Regions from separate parts of the Dorea sp. AM58-8 genome, predicted to be linked through region 1. Evidence: riboswitches for the same ligand, from Rfam matches in the RefSeq annotation. Region 1 holds a riboswitch; the other holds the start of a gene.

Region 1 (7,612 bases):
AAAAAGATGGAATTGATCAAGAAAGGCGATGCAGAGACATTTGTGTGCACATGTGGATATAAGGAAAAGCTGGAGGCATTTAAGGCGAGAAGAGCCAAAGAAGGTGCAGGCGTGTCCAAAAAAGATGTGCAGAAGTATCTGAAAAAGCAGAAAGAGGAACCGGTGAACAATGCATTTGCACAGGCACTGGCGGGAATAAAACTGGATGAATAACAGTTGAGTGTATTATTTTGTACCGGCCTCCAACTGTTAGATTTTTGGCCTGACCTGTGGAGAAAGTACAGAAAGAAAAAAAGCACTTTTTTTAGTACAATTTTTTTGCTAGATTGACATTGAATTTAACAATCTTTCCGACTATAATAGGCATTTGGAAATTGAAAATACAAAGGAAAGAGAGGCAATAAGCTATGGCGGCACAAATTGCGGCTGTCCTGATATTCTTGGTAATGTTTTTACTGATTATCATGGACAAGATTGAACGTCATATTATTACTTTGGGATGTGCAGTGGTTACAATGGTTGTTGTATTTGGAATCTGCATGCATAGTATGACAGCATTGACTGAGACATTGAATGTGGCTCAGATATTTACGAGGGGATTTTGGTACACAGCAGGTGAGGCTTCTGAGAGCTCTGCCGGCATCAACTGGGCAACGATCATTTTCGTAGCCGGTATGATGATCATGGTAGAAGGTATGGCAGCAGCGGGATTTTTCAGATGGCTTTGCATGACGATCGCAAAAGCGGTAAAATATAAAGTGATACCGATTTTTATTACATTCATGTTTATGTCTTCGATACTGGCAATGTTCATTGACAGTATTACAGTTATCCTGTTCCTGGCAGCAGTTACATTGGAACTTGCTGATTTGCTGGACTTTGACCCGGTGCCGATGGTTTTGGCAGAGATCTTCTGCGCGAACCTTGGAGGATCAGCAACTATGTGCGGAGATCCGCCGAACATCATTGTCGGAACATCTCTGCAGCTGACATTTGCAGACTTTATTACCAATACTGGTGTACTGGCTGGTATTTCACTGATTCTGGTAGTAATCTATTACTATTTGATTTTCCACAAAGAACTTCGTGTAAAGCGTACTGGAAAAGTAGTAGCAGAATATCCGGATCCGAAGTCAGCGATTACCAATAAGACAAGTTTTGCAATCAGCACAGTCATTTTTCTGTGTGCAGTTGTACTTCTTGTAACACATGCACAGACAGGACTTACGGTAGCGACGATTGGTCTTGGAATTGCAATCGTTACACTGATTACATCCGGTAAAAATATAGTGAAGGTGATTAAAGGCGTAGATTATAAGACGCTGTTATTCTTCATTGGACTTTTTGTCGTAGTAGGTGGTCTGGAGCAGACAAATGTTTTGAAGCTGATCGCCGAATTTATTGGTAGTGTCAGTGGTGGCAACCTGTATGTAATGGTAGCGATTATCATTTGGGTTTCTGCAATTGCAAGTGCATTTGTAGATAATATCCCATTTGCGGCTACAATGGTTCCTGTTATCCAGAGTCTGGCAGCTCTGAATGGTGTGAATATTTCTACACTGGCATGGGGACTTTCTATGGGAACAGATATCGGAGGAAGCGCAACACCAATCGGAGCATCAGCGAATGTAGTAGGTATGTCGGTTATCGCAAAAGAAGGTCACATCGTTGGATGGGGCAAATACTGCAAGAGTGCAGTTCCGGCAACAATTATCGTAATGGTGGTTGCAACAGTAGGAATCTGGCTCAGATATTGTTAATGGAAAGGAATGTGATAGTATGGAACTGAAGAAACAGCTGATTATTTCCATTGGACGTGAGTATGGAAGCGGTGGACATAGGATAGCAGAGGAGTTGGCAAAACGATTTGGACTGACTTTTTATGATTATCATATGCTCGGCGAGATTGCATTGGACAAGAAAGTGGATGTTAAGACACTGGAAAAATTCGATGAGTTGCCGAAGACTCCATTTTTCTCTAGAACGGTAAAAGGCTACAGTAATTCTCCACAGGAAAACATTGCTAATCTGCAGTTTGATTTTCTGAGAAAGAAAGCTGACGAGGGTGAGTCTTTTGTTATCGTGGGACGATGTGCAGAGACGGTTCTGAAAGAGAATCCGAACTTGATCAGTTTCTTCGTATTAGGGGATATGCAGGACAAGATTGAACGTACCATGCAGCGTGAAGGTGTATCCAGAGGAGAAGCCGAGGAATTGCTCGCACGTCATGATCGTAAGCGTAAGACATACCACAATCATTACTGTAAGATCAAGTGGGGTGACTCCAGAGGATATGACGTCAGCATTAACAGCAGCAGACTGGGACTTGATGGCACAGCTGATATGATGGAAGAATATATTAAGATGAGATTGTCTTTATAAAATAAGATGCTTCCGTTCAGATGGACAGTTATAAACAGTTTATCTGAACGGGAGCGTTTTATTATTTAGCGGAAAAGAAATAATTGAACAGGGGACTTTTATGATAATTACCTTGAAAATTATCTTGCATAATAGTATAATGTAGGACGAATAGAATGATCGTTACGGGGAGCTGGCGTAAAAAGCTGGCTGAGAGGAGAATGCATTTCTCGACCCATAACCTGATTTGGATAATGCCAACGTAGGGACAACAAAGCGAGTAATCAGTGATTTAGGAGATGCCCTTACGGGGGGTCTCTTTTTTTGTGTGATGCCAGGGGAAAAAGGTCGAAATCCACATGAGCTTGCTCATAAGTGGATGAATGACCTTGGAACACGCCCCTACATGAGCCTAAAAGTGGGATGATAATCCCACGATATGCGAATGGAGGGTAGGATTGTGGGAGTGCGAAGCACGAAACAATCCGTGGGCATCATAACATAGGCATCATAACGGGGGCTCTACGGCAGGAAAGGAGGATAATCAAGATGAAACAGAATGACACAGTTAAGAAGCTTGCTCTTGCAGGTGTTCTGACAGCGGTTGCTGTAGTCGGAAGCTTTATCAGCTTTCCGATACTTGGAAGTAAATGTGCACCGGTACAGCATATGGTAAATGTGCTGGCAGCAGTTGTACTTGGACCATGGTGGGGAGTCGGCATTGCATTTGCGGCAAGTCTGATCCGTAACCTTCTTGGACTCGGAAGTCTGATGGCATTTCCGGGAAGTATGGTTGGAGCTCTGTGCTGTGGACTGGTATATGCAATGTGTAGAAAACTCTGGCTGACCTGCTGTGCTGAGGCGTTTGGAACCGGCGTGCTGGGAGGAATTGCAGCTTATCCGGTTGCAAAGCTTTTGATGGGACTGAATCCAACAGGATTATTTGTCTATATTGTGCCATTTCTTGTTTCTACAGTTGTGGGAAGTATTCTGGCATATGTATTGATCTCTGCATTGGAAAAGGGTGGAGCACTGAACCAGATACGGACTGAAAGGTAATGCATGGCGGCAGATTGGGGGCACCACCTTCTGTCGCGTAAGAAAAATGTTGTGGGCAATAAAGAACCGGGATATCCCGAAGAAGGAGAAAAAAGATGAGAGAATACACAACACAGATGGACGCAGCAAGAAAAGGAATTGTAACACCTGAGATCAAGGTGGTTGCAGAGAAAGAACACATGACGTCCGAGGCGCTGATGAAGCTGGTAGCAGAGGGTAAGGTAGCCATCTGCGCAAACAAGAATCATACTTGTTTAAATCCGGAAGGAGTCGGCAGTATGCTACGTACAAAGATTAATGTGAATCTGGGCGTATCCAGAGACTGTAAAGATTATGATATCGAGATGCAGAAAGTAATGAGTGCGGTAAATATGGGGGCAGAAGCCATCATGGATCTGTCCAGCCATGGCGATACCCAGCCATTCCGCAGAAAGCTGACCAGTGAATGTCCGGCAATGATCGGTACTGTTCCGGTATATGACAGCGTCATCCACTATCAAAGAGATCTGGCAACACTGACTGCCAGAGATTTCGTAGATGTAATTCGGATGCATGCCGAAGACGGCGTTGATTTTGTAACGCTGCACTGTGGAATAACAAGAAAGACGATCGAACAGATTAAAAAGCACAAACGTAAAATGAATATCGTAAGCCGTGGCGGAAGTCTTGTATTTGCATGGATGAGCATGACAGGTGAAGAGAATCCGTTCTATGAATATTATGATGAGATTCTGGATATCTGTGAAGAATACGATGTGACGATTTCGCTTGGTGATGCCTGCAGACCAGGATGCCTTGCTGATGCATCCGATGTATGCCAGATTGAAGAGTTAGTACGTCTGGGAGAACTTACCAAACGTGCGTGGGCACATAATGTACAGGTTATGGTAGAAGGACCGGGACATGTACCGCTTGATCAGGTGGCAGCTAATATGAAGATCCAGCAGAGCATCTGCATGGGAGCTCCATTCTATGTACTGGGACCTATCGTAACTGATATTGCACCGGGATATGATCACATTACAAGTGCAATCGGTGGAGCAGTAGCCGCTATGAGCGGAGCTGCATTCCTGTGCTATGTAACACCGGCAGAACATCTGGCACTGCCAAATGTTGATGATGTGAAGCAGGGAATCATTGCTTCCAAGATTGCGGCTCATGCGGCAGATATTGCTAAGGGCGTGCCGGGCGCAAGAGACATTGATGACAAGATGGCTGAAGCAAGACAGAAGCTTGACTGGGAAGCACAGTATGCATGTGCGTTGGATCCGGAGCATGCAAAGGCAATCCGTGACAGCAGAAGTCCGGAAGAGGATCACAGCGATACCTGCAGCATGTGTGGAAAATTCTGCGCAGTACGTAGTATGAACAAAGCACTGGCAGGAGAATATATCGATATTCTGTAAAAGAGCTGAATTTAGATTTTGAAATGAATCGAAAATATTACTTGACATTTAAAAAAGTACATATATAATGAAATTAACAAGACAGCCGATACGATAGATCAAGCCTATCCGTTTCTGGCGGTTTTCAGAAGCTAGAATAGCACCTTACTTTGTCAGAGCGGAGGTGCTATTTCTTTTTCGTATAACTTAGAACAGATATAATCAAGTTGGCGGTCGCCAGTATAATCATAAATTCTTCATATGTACTCATAAGAATCACTCCCCTTTCCTTAAAGCTCGGAAACGGCAGCATGCACCCTATCGACTGTGACATAATATTATATTCTGAAATTAAAAATGTCAATATATAAAAATGAAAAAGAAACAATAAATTTAAATAAATAATTATGTTGAAAACGATGTGTACCTGTGATACTATCAAAAAAAGAGCAGGAGGTGCATCATGAACGAAATATTTTGTAAACATTTATTGGAATATCGGAAGCGTGCCGGATATTCACAAAAGGATATGTCAGAGCAGCTGTTAATTGAGGAATCGCTATATTCACAGTATGAGAACGGAACGGCGGAACCGGGATTTGACACGTTGATACGCATTGCGGATGTACTGAAATGTTCGTTGGATGAACTGTTTGGCAGAAGTGGAGGTTATAAAAGGGATACTTCTGGCAGTGGTGTGATGCTGCGTGAGGAAGCGGTTCGATACGGAAGCCCCAGGGCTAAGAAAAAGGTTCTTATTGGTTTGCAGGACTTTCGCAGGTTGAGAGAGCTTCATGCCTATTATGTGGATAAGACAATGATGATCGGGGAATTTTTCAACTCGCCGTATCAGATTACTTTGATAACCAGACCGAGAAGATTCGGGAAGACAATGAACATATCTATGCTTGCAGAGTTTCTTGACTGCACCAAAGATTCAAAAGCAATTTTTGAAGGAACTAACATTAGCAGGACAGAATGGATGGTGGAACTTAATCAGTGTCCAGTGATATTTTTGTCATTTTTGAATATAAAATCAGATTGTTCGAAAGGACTTTGTGAATTAATCGGGGAGACTGTAACAAAAGAATATGAGAGATATTATTCTCTGATAAACGATAGTATGTTATCGGATAGAGAAAAAGAAAAATTTAATAAGATATACAGAGCTTTAGCAGATATAAGAAATATGGAATCATGGAGAATTTGTATTATAGAATCAATCCGGACTCTGTGTGAAGTTTTGAGTTTATATTATGGAAAGAATGTTTATCTTCTCATAGATGAATATGATACGCCGTTTATGTCGGCGAATAGGAATGGTTATTATTCAGAAGTACGTTCTGTTTTAGCGGGATTTCTCAGTACATCGTTAAAAGGGAACCCTTATCTGGAACGAGCGATGCTTACAGGAATCCAGCGTGTAGCGAAAGAAAACATATTTTCCGGATTGAATAACCTAACGGTGCTTACTGTAAATGATTCGGAATATGAAGATTGTTTTGGTTTTACTGGGGAAGAAGTCAGGAAACTCTTGGATGACTTTGACTTGGAACTTACGGATGAAGTGAAGGAGATGTATGATGGGTACCGATTTGGCAATAAGGATATCTACAATCCGTGGTCAGTGACCAATTATGCGGTAAGAAAAAGGCTGGCACCATATTGGGTAAATACTGCCGAGAACAGTATTTTAAAAGATGCGCTGAGAGAACGAGGAACAACGTTTGAAAAAGAATATAATAAGTTGATTGAGACAGGAGAGATAACAACAGTTGTCTCATTGACTACTGCGTACTATGAACATCAAAGTGATGCTTCGCTATGGGGATTGATGGTAAATGCAGGCATGCTGACGATAAAAGAAAATCTGGGAGATGACTATTATACACTGCGGATTCCTAATCAGGAGGTATGGTCGGCTTTTCGCGAATTGACTGCATTTTCTCTGCAAATAGATGAGGAAGATATGCAGAAATTATTTATGGAGCTGATTCGGGGAAATATAGATGAGTTTGCGGAAAGGTATCAGAACATTTTGTTGACACTTCCATCCTATCATGACCTGCAATGTGAAAATAGTTATCATATGATGGTATTGGGAATGTGTGTGTTTCAACAGAAGAATTATATTATAGAAAGTAATCGTGAGAACGGAAATGGGAGAGCGGATCTTTTGATGAGGGCAAAAAGAAGCGGCTATCCTAATATGATTCTGGAGTTTAAATATACCAAGGATAAGAAAGAGGATTTGGATAAACTTGCTGCCAGTGCAGTGGAGCAGATGAAAGATAAAAAGTATGATGTGAATTTGGGCACTCCGGTTTATTATATCGGCCTGGCACATTGTGGTAAACAGGCAGTTATACATTATCAAAAATCCTGATACGCGCTGTTCTCTCTTTACATACAAAAATCTTAAGGGTAAAATATCTGTAAATGTTTGTGGGGTACAGATGTTTTACTATAGGAGAAAGAGAGAATTTATATGTCCGAGAAAGAGAATATATTAACCAGAACCTGGATGGTGGTGTTACTTGCCAGCATCTGCTGCGTCTTATGGGGCAGTGCGATTCCGGCGATTAAGACGGGATACCGCCTGCTTGAAGTGGAATCGTCCGACACTGCAAGCCAGATTGTATTTGCAGGAATCCGATTTGCACTGGCTGGATTGCTTGTTCTTTTGTTTGGAACAATTCGTGAAAAGAAGATCATGTTGCCAGAGAAGTCTATGATCAGGTATATTGTGCCGGTATGCCTGGCACAGACACTGGTGCAGTATTTCTTCTTTTATATAGGTGTTGCCC
Region 2 (7,612 bases), on a different contig from region 1:
CTATATTCAGGGACTCCGAGAGGGAAGCAATGATCTGAACCTGGTGTGTCTGGATGATAAGGATTTTCAGAACAAGATGGAAGAACTGGACTCTTATTTTGAAGAACTTAAAAAAGAGATTCTGTCGGTCCGTGAGAATGGGTATGAGAATACGGATATTATCGAGAAGAGTGAGACTTTTTTCGGCATCTGTGATGAGGCGGTTGGTTATGCAGAAGCATATTCTCAGCGAAAAGCTTCTGCATTGAATGCGTTGGAGCAGATTGTATTTGCGGATATTGCAGGTCTTATTATCCTGATTGCATTTGAACTGATCAAAGCATTGAGATTCGCAGCGCAGAATCGTATGCTCCAGAAGAAGGTGTATCTGGATGAGGCGACAGGACTTCCAAATAAGAATAAATGTGAAGAAATCCTGGGGAATCCGGAACCGTTGGATGGACTGACAGCAGTCTGTGTATTTGACCTGAACAATCTGCGTACGATCAATAATAATCTGGGTCACGAAAAGGGGGATGAGTATATCAGATCCTTTGCAGTGGAATTGCGAAAAGCTGTACCAGTTGAATATTTTACAGGAAGAGATGGCGGCGATGAATTTATTGCAGTATTTCATGGACTGGATCATTCGGAGATGAGGAGAATGCTTCGGATGATTCGGGAGCATATGGCTGCGTATTCTGCAGAACACCCGGAGATGCCGCTAAGCTATGCAGTAGGATATGCATTGTCCTGTGATTTTGAACAGTGTACCATGCGGGAATTATTCCGATTGGCGGATAAGAATATGTATGTAGATAAGAATCATGCCAAGATGGAAGAGGCAGCGGAAAGACAGAGAAAAAACCGGAGCCTGCTGGCCTGGGTGAGGGAACAGGAATACTATTTTACAGATTGTATTTACTGTGATGCTATGTTGGATCAGTACCGGATACTGCGTGCAGGTTCCGAGTTCTTCCTGGCGGAAGAAGGAAGTTATTCCGGAGCAGTCGAACAGATTGTGCAGATATTAGCTACAGATGATACTCGTAGAGATATGTGGAGGAAGCTGCAGATTGATTATATACAGATACATTTGAGTAAGGAAAAGGAGATTATACAGTCATATCTGAGCGGAAATGTACCACCTGTGAAGAGAGGACGTATGACAATCCTGGATGTGGACCATGCGCCAGATGGACGTCTGCATCATTTTATCCTTGGCTTCGAACCGTTCCGTGACCGGAAGGAAGTTGCACAGAATGAAAAGCTGCAGCTGACCAGATATTATGATCAGGTGAAACATTCTCTGATGGAAAACGGTGATTATGTAGATGCGCTGATGGAGACGGCACAGGCGATATATTCAGTGGAATTGACACATGACTGTCTGGAAAAAGTGTATTATCCGGAGGGTGACCCTGACTCTGATTCTCATATAGAACCACCGTATTCTTATAATGCATATTGTGCAGAACGCAGAAAATATGTGACGGAAGACACACTGGAAAATTACCGGATCATGGATTCTTCTGAAAAGCTTCTGGAGCGTTTTGAGAATGGTGAGAAGCAGATTACGGTGGAATACTGTGAGCGCGGTGTAGAAAGAAGATTATACTGGCTTCAGAAGACGGTGCTCATGTCCAGAGATATGGTGTATGACAGCAGAACGCAGCAGGAAAGCAGAGTGGTTCATGGTATTATTCTGTTTAAGGATACATCAGAGTTCCATGAGAAGGAGCATCAGGAAAAGGAACGCCTGGAATCAGCATTTCATAAAGCGGATCTGGCAAGTAAGGCGAAGACAGAATTCCTGAACCGTATGAGTCATGATATCCGTACGCCGATCAATGGTATCATGGGTATGTTGGAGATTATGCGTCGGGTAGAAGAAGATCCGGAGAAGAGCAGAGAATGTATGGAAAAAATACAGATTTCAGCAGGCCATCTTCTGGAATTGGTAAATGATGTGCTGGATATGAGTAAGATTGAAGCAGATCAGATTGAACTTCCAAGAGAACCGTTTAATTTGGTGGAACTGATGCAGGAAGTTAGAGCGTTAGTAGATGCACAGCTTACAGAGACAGGAATTGAACATCGAGTTTCCAGAGGACATATGGTACATACATCGCTGATTGGAAGTCCGCTGCAGCTTCGTCAGATTATGGTGAACCTGTTTAGTAATGCAATTAAATATAATAAAGAAGGCGGTTCTATCGAGACCTATGCCGGAGAATTATCCTGTGACGGAAAGTTAGTATACTATGAATTTATCATTACAGATACCGGCGTTGGCATGAGTCGGGAATTTGTAGAAGAACATTTATTTAAGCCATTTACGCAGGAACAGTCAGATGCAAGAACACAGTATAAAGGAACCGGTCTGGGTATGTCAATCGTGCAGGGGCTGATTCAGAAAATGCATGGTTCCGTTCAGGTAGAGAGTGAGCTTGGAAAAGGGACAAAAATTACCTGTCAGATACCATTTGAGCTGGATACAGAAAGCGAAATGATAAAAGAGACAGGGGAAATATCAGATGTCACTGCAATAGAAAATCTTCATATACTTCTGGCGGAGGATAACGAGATTAATATGGAGATTGCGGAATTTTACCTGGAGGATATGAAGATTAAGGTAGATAAAGCGTGGAACGGTAAAGAAGCTGTGGAGATGTTTGCTGCTTCTGAACCTGGAACATATGATATGATCCTGATGGATATCATGATGCCGGTCATGGATGGACTGGAGGCGGCCAGATACATCCGTCAAATGGAACGGAGCGATGCGAAGAAGATTCCGATTCTGGCACTGACAGCGCAGGTGACATCAGAAAGTATCGTAGAATGCGGCAAGGCCGGAATGGACGGACATCTTACCAAACCGATCGAGGCACAGAAGCTGAAAGAGAAGATTTTTACATATTTTACATAGATTTAACCTAAATCTGCAAAGATGATCATATTTCTCTGATAATGTTTACTTGATAAAGAAAGAGGAAACACATAGGAAATGAGGAGAATGTGATGAATGAAGTATGTAAGGTAGTATTTGGACTGGCTGGCGGTCTGGCACTGTTTTTGTATGGGATGAACAGTATGAGTGATGCGCTGCAGAAGGCTGCTGGAGAGAAAATGAAGAAGATTTTGGAGTTCCTGACTAAGAATCCGATTATGGGAGTGCTGGCAGGAGCACTGGTTACAGCAGTGCTGCAGAGCAGTTCTGCAACTACAGTTATGGTGATTGGTTTTGTCAGCGCCGGACTGATGAGTCTGCCACAGGCAATTTCTGTTATTTTTGGTGCCAATATTGGTACAACAATGACTGCACAGCTTATGGCATTTAAGATTACAGACTATATATATCCGATTATTTTTGTTGGCTTTATGCTTTACTTTGCTTCTAAGAAAGAAAAGGTAAAGAATGTTGGTCTGGTTATTTTTTCTTTTGGTCTGTTGTTTGAAGGCATTGAGATCATGGGAAGTGTTATGAAGCCACTTGCAAACAGCCCGATTTTTGTAGAACTTATGGCGAAAGTATCAGATATTCCGGTGCTTGGTGTTCTGCTTGGTGCCGTGATGACGCTGGTTGTACAGAGCAGTTCAGCTACGATTGCGGTGCTGCAGAATTTTGCGTCACAGCCTGGACCGGATGGAGTGACCAGTGTGATCGGTCTGGCAGGAGCAATTCCGATTTTGTTTGGTGATAACATTGGTACAACGATCACAGCATTGTTAGCATCCATCGGACAGTCTAAGAATGCCAAGAGAACTGCGCTTGCACACAGTATTTTTAATATTACAGGAAGCATAGTATTTCTGTTCCTGATTCCGGTGCTGGCGAAGTTTGTACAGTTCATTTCGCCAAAAGGACCGGAAGTGGAGGTGATTTCCAGACAGATTGCCAATGCGCATACCACGTTTAATGTAGTCTGTACATTAGTATGGTTGCCATTGATTCCATTGATGGTGAAGATCGTGACAACGATCGTACGCGGAGATGATACGAAGAAAGTACATTCTTATGAACCACAGTATCTGGATGATAAGATGATAGGTCAGCCGATTCCGGCAATGTACATGGTTTCTAACGAGATTAACCGTATTGCAACATCTACAGAAAAGATGTTGAAGATTTTGAAAGAAATCGTATCAGGAGATAACAAGGAAGAAACAAAATCGTTGTTTAAGAAATATCACGATGCGATCAAGACGCTGCAGGATGCAATTGTGACGTACATCTCAAAGTTGTTTACCGGTGGTGCACTGACGGAAGTGCAGGCAGAGCGGGTTGCAGGATATCTTGCGATTGCCAATAACATTGATCGTATTGCAGACCGATGTGGAGATGTGGTAAATATTTATGAGCGTATCGGTACATCAGAGAAGATTTTGTCAGAACAGGCAAAAGAAGAACTGGCACAGTGTGTGACTATTGCAGAAGAATTGTTTGAACAGGCAATTACAGCGGTGGCAACAGACAATGTGGATCAGGCGGAACAGGTGATTAAGGATAAGAAGCGCATGCGCAAGGCACAGAAGAAAAGCACCAAGAAGCATCTGGAACGTTTGCAGGAGAATTTGTGTGATCCGGAGCTTACCAGAGCATATTCAGGTATCCTGCTGAATCTTGACCGTGTGGCAGATAACTGTACCGGTATTGCAGAAGAAGCATTGGACCGTGTGACTTATGTGAGATTTGATACAGAAGAAAATGCACAGCAGAATGTAATAGCAGCAAATGCATAAACAATTGACATTTAGAATAAGACTTCATATAATGATACTGGAGTTCATAAGTAATGAATGAAGATAGGGGAGCTTGTGAGACAGGCTGAGAGGAAACAGGAGTTTCGACCCTTTGACCTGATGCGGATAATGCCGCCGTAGGAATCAATATATGATTTTTTTCGGAGACACCTGCATGGGTGTCTCTTTTTGTGCGGTAAACTGTTGTGCCAAAATCGTGCTTGCACAAATTTCTATAATCATTTAATGAAAGAAGGAAACTGTATGTTAGGAAAATACCTGAAACAAGTCAGAACGAAAGCACCTCTGATCCATAATATTACCAATTACGTTACGGTTAATGATGTGGCGAATGTGCTTCTGGCATGTGGCGGAAGCCCGATTATGTCTGACGAACCGGCAGATATTATTGATATTACTTCTATATGTAATGGGTTGAATATTAATATCGGTACGTTGAATGTGAGAACGATTGAGGCAATGTATGCTGCCGGTGAGAAATCGAATGAATTGAACCATGCAGTGCTGCTTGACCCAGTGGGTGCCGGAGCGAGTAAACTGCGGACCGATACTGCGCTTGGCTTGATTGAAAAGATCCATTTTGATGTGATCCGTGGAAATATTTCAGAGATTAAGACACTGGCACTCGGCAATGGAACAACGAAAGGCGTAGATGCTGATGTGGCAGATGCAGTTACAGATGAGAATCTGGATCAGGCAGTGGTATTTGTGAAAGACTACGCGGCTCAGAGTGGCAGTGTGATTGCAATCACCGGAGCAATCGATCTGATCAGTGACGGCAAGATCTGCTATGTAGTACACAATGGACGTCCGGAAATGGGACGGATCACAGGTACGGGATGCCAGTTGTCTGGCATGATGACGGCATTTCTGGCAGCCAATCCGGATGATATATGTGGTGCGGCGGCAGCAGCAGTGTGTACGATGGGTCTTGCAGGTGAGATTGCATATGATTATATGCAGCCGGGAGACGGAAATGCGACATATCGCAACCGGATCATTGATGCTATTTATAATATGACTCCGGAGATGCTGGAGAAAGGAGCAAAATATGAAGTTCGATAGAGAAGATCTGTTACTATATGCTGTGACAGACAGCAGATGGCTGAATGGGGAACGCCTGTATGATCAGGTGGAGAAAGCACTGAAAGGCGGTGCGACTTTTATCCAGCTTCGTGAAAAAGAACTGGATCAGGAACATTTTTTTGAAGAAGCAGTAGAAATCAAAGAACTGTGTGCCAGATATCACGTCCCGTTTGTAATCAATGATAATGTAGAGATCGCACTGAAAATGGATGCAGATGGTGTGCATGTGGGACAGGATGACATGGAAGCCGGAGATGTAAGAGCGAAACTTGGCTCAGATAAGATTATCGGGGTGTCTGCGCATACCGTAGAGGAGGCACTTCTTGCTGAGGAACGTGGAGCTGATTATCTGGGAGTAGGGGCTGTATTTCCGACCGGGTCGAAGACGGATGTAGATGTATTGGACGGAGGGATGATCCGCGAGATCACAGAGGCAGTACATATTCCGGTCATTGCTATTGGTGGGATTGGTAAAGACAATGTAGAAAAACTTGCCGGAAACGGGCTGGACGGTGTGGCTGTGATCAGTGCCATTTTTGCGCAGAAAGATATTACTGAGGCTACGAGGGAATTGAAGGAAGCGGTATTCAGGATGGTGAATGCATGATCCGCGGGGTAATCTTTGACGTAGATGGAACGCTTTTGGATTCTATGGGAATCTGGGAAGTGGCAGGTGTCCGGTATCTGGAGAACATTCAGGTAGAACCGGAACCGGGACTGAGCAAGATTCTGTATCCGATGACGATAGAAGAGGGCGTGGCATATACGAAAGAGCATTATAATTTACCGCAGTCGGCAGAAGAGATCACACAGGGGCTTCTGATGGTAGTCAGAGACTTCTATTACAAAGAGGTACAGGCAAAAAAAGATGTGATAGAGTTTCTTGAGAAACTATATACGAATAAAATTCCTATGATAATTGCTACGGCAGGTCATAAGGAATATGCAGAGGCAGCGTTGAAGCGACTTGGCATGGACCATTATTTTCAGGAAATCCGGACCTGTTCTGAACTTGTCAGGGGTAAGCATGAGCCGGAGATTTATCTGCAGTGTGCATCGATAGTGGCAGAAAGCCGGAAGAAATAATGGTATTTGAGGATGCCGGATATGCGATTGAGACTGCAAAGAATGCAGGTTTTATTACGGTTGGTATCCGGGATATGAGCAATGGAGATGACTGGCAGCAGATTCGGGAAACGGCAGATTATGTGTTGGAAGACTGGTCTGAGGCAGGAAAACTGCCGCTATAAGACGATATAGTTACGGGAGTAATCCGACGGCTGATTGGGGGCACCACCTTCAGTCGTCCCGCAGTAAGCGGAAAAATTAATGCATAGATAGATACAGAAGAAAGGAAGAATGAGGTATGAGAACAGCATTAACAATCGCTGGAAGTGATTCCAGTGGAGGCGCCGGAATTCAGGCAGATATTAAGACAATGATCAGCAATGGCGTATACGCTATGAGTGCGATCACAGCTCTGACTGCACAGAATACAACCGGAGTCACAGGTATTATGGAAGTAACGCCAGAATTTCTGGAAGATCAGATGGATAATATATTTACCGATATTTATCCGAATGCAGTGAAGATTGGTATGGTATCTTCGGATGCATTGATCAATAAGATTGCAGATAAGCTGGAAGAATATAAAGCAAAGAACATCGTAGTAGATCCGGTTATGGTAGCTACCAGTGGAGCAAAACTGATCTGTGATGAAGCAGTTGATGCATTGAAAAAGCGCTTGCTTCCGATTGCAACCGTGTTGACTCCGAATATT

What was found. Region 1 has a riboswitch for thiamine pyrophosphate ahead of thiW (energy coupling factor transporter S component ThiW). Riboswitches for the same ligand answer to the same signal wherever they lie in the genome.
Region 2: linked by a shared signal. The riboswitch ahead of thiM (hydroxyethylthiazole kinase) and the one ahead of thiW (energy coupling factor transporter S component ThiW) in region 1 are both predicted to bind thiamine pyrophosphate.

The regions. Positions count from the first base shown of each region.
Region 1 is NZ_QSDM01000006.1:79,798-87,409, reverse strand. Features, by position in the region: gene DXA18_RS06600 (DNA topoisomerase III) at 1-213, shown strand, start outside; gene DXA18_RS06595 (SLC13 family permease) at 408-1,760, shown strand; gene DXA18_RS06590 (cytidylate kinase-like family protein) at 1,780-2,382, shown strand; TPP riboswitch at 2,538-2,647, shown strand; gene thiW (energy coupling factor transporter S component ThiW) at 2,905-3,420, shown strand; gene thiC (phosphomethylpyrimidine synthase ThiC) at 3,516-4,826, shown strand; gene DXA18_RS06575 (AAA family ATPase) at 5,269-7,191, shown strand; gene DXA18_RS06570 (DMT family transporter) at 7,294-7,612, shown strand, end outside.
Region 2 is NZ_QSDM01000016.1:10,870-18,481, forward strand. Features, by position in the region: gene DXA18_RS11480 (response regulator) at 1-2,911, shown strand, start outside; gene DXA18_RS11485 (Na/Pi cotransporter family protein) at 3,004-4,725, shown strand; TPP riboswitch at 4,781-4,886, shown strand; gene thiM (hydroxyethylthiazole kinase) at 4,990-5,811, shown strand; gene thiE (thiamine phosphate synthase) at 5,798-6,439, shown strand; gene DXA18_RS11500 (HAD family hydrolase) at 6,436-6,918, shown strand; gene DXA18_RS15670 (hypothetical protein) at 6,918-7,082, shown strand; gene thiD (bifunctional hydroxymethylpyrimidine kinase/phosphomethylpyrimidine kinase) at 7,199-7,612, shown strand, end outside.